Regions from separate parts of the Acidovorax sp. BL-A-41-H1 genome, predicted to be linked through region 2. Evidence: riboswitches for the same ligand, from Rfam matches in the RefSeq annotation. Region 2 holds a riboswitch; the other holds the start of a gene.
What was found. A riboswitch is a leader RNA that binds a small molecule or an ion and turns the genes downstream of it on or off. The one in region 2 is predicted to bind thiamine pyrophosphate.

Region 1 (2,195 bases), on a different contig from region 2:
GGGCGCGTTTGTGCCGCGCACGCTCAAGGTGGACGGCATCGAGCGTTTTGTGGGCACCCAGGTCCACTACCAAAACCTCCACTCCACTGCCAACGTGGCCGGTCGCCATGTGGTCGTCCACGGCGGCGACGAGCCTGCCGTGGCCCGCGCCGTGGAACTGGCCGAACAAGGCCAGGCCGCCCGCGTCAGCCTGCTGCACCGCCGCGATGTGTTCCAGGCCCCGGATGCCCTGCTGCAGCGCCTGCAGCAACTGCGCGATGCGGGCCGCATCCACGTCGAGGCCGTACAGATCACCGGTATTGAAGCCGCTGGCGAACAGCTGACCGCCTTGCAAGTGGTGGACGCCAATGGCAGCAGCCGCGCCCTGGCACTGGACCTGCTGCTAGCTGTGCTGGGCATTTCACCCCGGCTCGGGCCCATTGCAGACTGGGGTTTGGCCATGGACCGCAAGCAGCTGGTGGTGGACACCGCATCCTTCCGTACCAGCGTGCCCGGCATTTACGCCGTGGGCGACATCAACACCTACCCCGGCAAACGCAAGCTCATCCTGTGTGGCTTCCATGAGGCCACGCTGGCAGCATTTGGCGCGGCCGAGACCATGAAGGGTGACAAAGTGGCGCTGCAATACACGACCACCAGCCCGCGGCTGCACCAGCTGCTGGGCGTGGCACCGGGCACCGCCACAGCCCCCGCCGGGCACTGATCGCCAGCTGCCCGAAGGCAGGCTCTACAATCCGCACGCTCCGAAGGATGCTTGTGCGTCGGCCGGGGCACATCGCTAGGGGTGTGGGCGCTGCCATCACGGTGCCCACTGAGAGAGTCCCTTTGAACCTGATTGAGATCATCCTCGCGCAGGGAAGCATGTCTGTTGTGGCCATCCCCTGATTCGGTCTTGGGACGCGCCCGCAGGCCGCCGCCCTGCTCTGTATTGCTACGGAGCCTGCCATGTCCCCATCGTCTGCCGCGCCTTCCAACGAAGCGCTGGCCCCTGTTTCTGCCGACCGCCGCGTCTTCCAGTGGCATGACCACGCCTCGCTCTGGTTCAGCCTGGGCGTGGGGCTGCTGGTCATGCAGGTGGGTTCGTACCTGATGCCCGCGCTGGGCACCAAGGAGGCGCTGATTGCCATCGTGGCCGGCTCCATCGTGGGCGCGGGCCTGCTGGGCTGGGTGGCCAAGCTGGGCTGTGACAGCGGCCTGGCCAGTGCCGGGCTGATGCACGCCGTGTACGGCCGCACCTTTGCCAGCCTGCCCATCATCCTGAACATCGTGCAGCTGGTCGGCTGGGGCACATTCGAGCTGGTGGTGATGCGCGACGCCAGCGTAGCCATCGGCCAGCAGTCAGGCGTGATGACCGGCGCCCACTGGCCGGTGCTGGCCACGCTGCTGTGGGGCGCCGTGGTGATGCTGCTGATCAGTGGGTCGATGGTGCAGCTGGTGCGCAAGGTGATTGCGCGCGTGGCGCTGCCGCTGGTCGTGCTGTCGCTGCTGTGGCTGTCATGGCAGTTCCTGTCGCTGGCCCAGGCGCAGGGCCTGGAAGCGCTGTGGACGCGCAAGGGCGAAGGCGGCATGGGCGTGTTCCCCGCACTGGACCTGGTGATCGCCATGCCCATTTCATGGCTGCCGCTGGTGGCTGACTACGCGCGACACGGCAAAAGCGGTGGCTCGGCCCTGCGCGGCACCTGGCTGGGCTATGCGTTGGCCAACATGTGGTGCTACAGCCTGGGCGTGCTGGTGGCGCTTACCTTGCCGAGCAAGGATCTGGTGCAGGCGCTGCTGCTGGCCCAGGGCGGGCTGATTGCGCTGTCGCTGATCCTGATCGACGAGGTGGACAACGCCTACGGCGACACGTACTCCGGTGCAGTGTCGGCACACAGCCTCGCACCGCGCTGGACGGTACGCAAGTGGGGCCTGGCTGTGGCGGCTGTCTGCACGGGCCTTGCGCTGGTGCTGCCCATGCACAGCCTGGAGCCGTTCCTGCTGATGCTGAGCTCGGTATTTGTGCCCCTGTTTGCCGTGATCCTCGGCCGACTCGCGTTTGGCACCAATGCACCCGCACTGCTGGCGCAGGCCCGCAAGGTCAACCCGGTCCCGGTGGGCATCTGGCTGGCAGGCATCGCGTTCTATCACCTGCTGCCCATGGTCTCTACCGCACTGGGCGCAGCGCTGCCCACGCTGGCCGTGTGTTTTGCGCTGGC
Region 2 (2,195 bases):
AAGCGCCCAAGCGGTTCATCCGCGTCCTGCGGCCCGTGGAAGTGCGCGAAGGCGAGGGCGCCAACGCCAAGTGGGCGCGTCTTGTGCCGTATCACGGCTACAAACTGAGCTTTGAGATCGACTTTGACCACCCGGCCGTGGACTCCACCGGCCAGCGCGTCGAGTTCGATATGGGGACCGGCAACTACAGCCGGGACATTGCCCGCGCACGCACCTTCGGCTTCACGCGCGACGTGGAAATGATGCGTTCGAACGGCCTGGCCCTGGGTGGGGGCCTCGACAATGCTATCGTCATGGACGACTACAAGGTGCTCAACAGCGACGGGCTGCGCTACGACGACGAGTTCGTCAAGCACAAGATCCTGGATGCGATGGGCGACCTGTACCTCGTCGGCAGGCCATTGCTGGCCGCCTACAGCGCCTTCCGGTCGGGCCACGGCATGAACAACCTGCTCCTGCGCGAACTGCTTTCGCAGCGTGACGCCTGGGAAGAGGTGACGTTTGAAGACGAGCGCCGGGCGCCGGGCGGCTTTGCCCAGCCAGTGCGGGCCTGGTGACATGCTGATCATCCGGTGGTTTGCCCTGGCGCTGCTGCTTGCCGCTGCGGTCTGCTTTGGCCTTTATGCACTCACGGGCCAGGCGCGCTACAAGCGGATCGGTTTTGCCATCTTCAAGTGGACGGTGATTGCTGGCGTGGGATTTTTCACGGTCCTGCTGATCGAGCGGCTGCGCTAAAAGCCCCCGGGCGGGTGCGGATTGCCCTGCCCTATACTCCGGCCTGCTCCGGGGTGCACGTAGAACCTTTTTGGGTTTTGGGCGTGCTGAGACGGCGGACCTTACCGCCGGAACCGCGAACTTGATCTGGTTAGTACCAGCGTAAGAAGAGCTGCAGTCATGATTTCCGCCCAGGAGGCACGCGCGCATGCGCAGCCCTCTGGCCATGGCACCCCATGCGTTCACCACGGACGCGAATGGGGCGGGGCCCTCCGGCCCTTCGCCTTGCGGACCATCGGGCCGATTGCGGAGCACGTATCCATCCACCACGATAGGAAAGTGCCCGCCATGAATGCCCCCATCCACGCTCCTGACAAGTTTGCCCAGCTGCTCGCGCGTACCCGCGAACCCTTCCCCGCATCCACCAAGAGCTACCTTGTCGGCACCCGGCCGGACATTCGCGTACCCGTGCGCGACATTGCGCTGACCAACGGCGAACACGTCAGTGTGTACGACACCTCGGGCCCATACACCGACCCGAATGCAACGATCGACGTGCGCCAAGGCCTGCCCAGCGTGCGCGGCGGCTGGATCAGCGGCCGAGGCGATGTGGAGCACTATGAGGGCCGTGCACCCGTGGCGCTCGATGACGGGCAAAAAAGCGAAGACGCCACCCGCCTGGCGCAACTGCGCGCCGAGGCTGCCGCCCTGCAGCGCAAGCCCATGCGTGCCAGGGCCGGCGCCAACGTCACGCAAATGCACTACGCCCGCAAGGGCATCATCACGCCCGAGATGGAATACGTGGCCATCCGCGAAAACGGCAAGCGCGAGTGGATGCAGCAGTACATGGCCGATGAGGCTCGTGAAAAGCGCCTGATGGGCAACCCCATGGGGGCGAGCATCCCGCGCATCATCACCCCCGAGTTCGTGCGCGATGAAGTGGCCCGCGGCCGGGCCATCATCCCCGCCAACATCAACCACCCCGAGGTGGAGCCGATGGCGATCGGCCGCAACTTCCTGGTGAAGATCAACGCGAACATTGGCAACTCGGCCGTCACGTCCAGCATTGAGGAAGAGGTGGAAAAGCTGGTGTGGGCCATCCGCTGGGGCGCCGACAACGTGATGGATCTCTCGACCGGCAAGAACATTCACACCACGCGCGACTGGATCGTGCGTAACAGCCCCGTGCCGATCGGCACCGTGCCGATCTACCAGGCGCTGGAGAAGGTGGGCGGTGTGGCCGAAGACCTGACCTGGGAAATCTTCCGCGACACCCTCATCGAGCAGGCTGAGCAGGGCGTGGACTACTTCACCATCCACGCCGGAGTGCGTCTGGCGTACATCCACCTCACGGCCCAGCGCCGCACCGGCATTGTCTCGCGCGGCGGCTCCATCATGGCCAAGTGGTGCATGGCGCACCACCGCGAGAGCTTTTTGTACGAGCACTTCGAGGACATCTGCGACATCATGAAGGCCTACGA

Region 1: another riboswitch for thiamine pyrophosphate. It lies ahead of ACTPOI_RS12085 (purine-cytosine permease family protein); the one in region 2 lies ahead of thiC (phosphomethylpyrimidine synthase ThiC).

The regions. Positions count from the first base shown of each region.
Region 1 is NZ_JBPVJQ010000005.1:215,022-217,216, reverse strand. Features, by position in the region: gene ACTPOI_RS12090 (NAD(P)/FAD-dependent oxidoreductase) at 1-703, shown strand, start outside; TPP riboswitch at 771-875, shown strand; gene ACTPOI_RS12085 (purine-cytosine permease family protein) at 946-2,195, shown strand, end outside.
Region 2 is NZ_JBPVJQ010000003.1:1,022,891-1,025,085, forward strand. Features, by position in the region: gene lpxC (UDP-3-O-acyl-N-acetylglucosamine deacetylase) at 1-557, shown strand, start outside; gene ACTPOI_RS05600 (hypothetical protein) at 559-735, shown strand; TPP riboswitch at 775-900, shown strand; gene thiC (phosphomethylpyrimidine synthase ThiC) at 1,075-2,195, shown strand, end outside.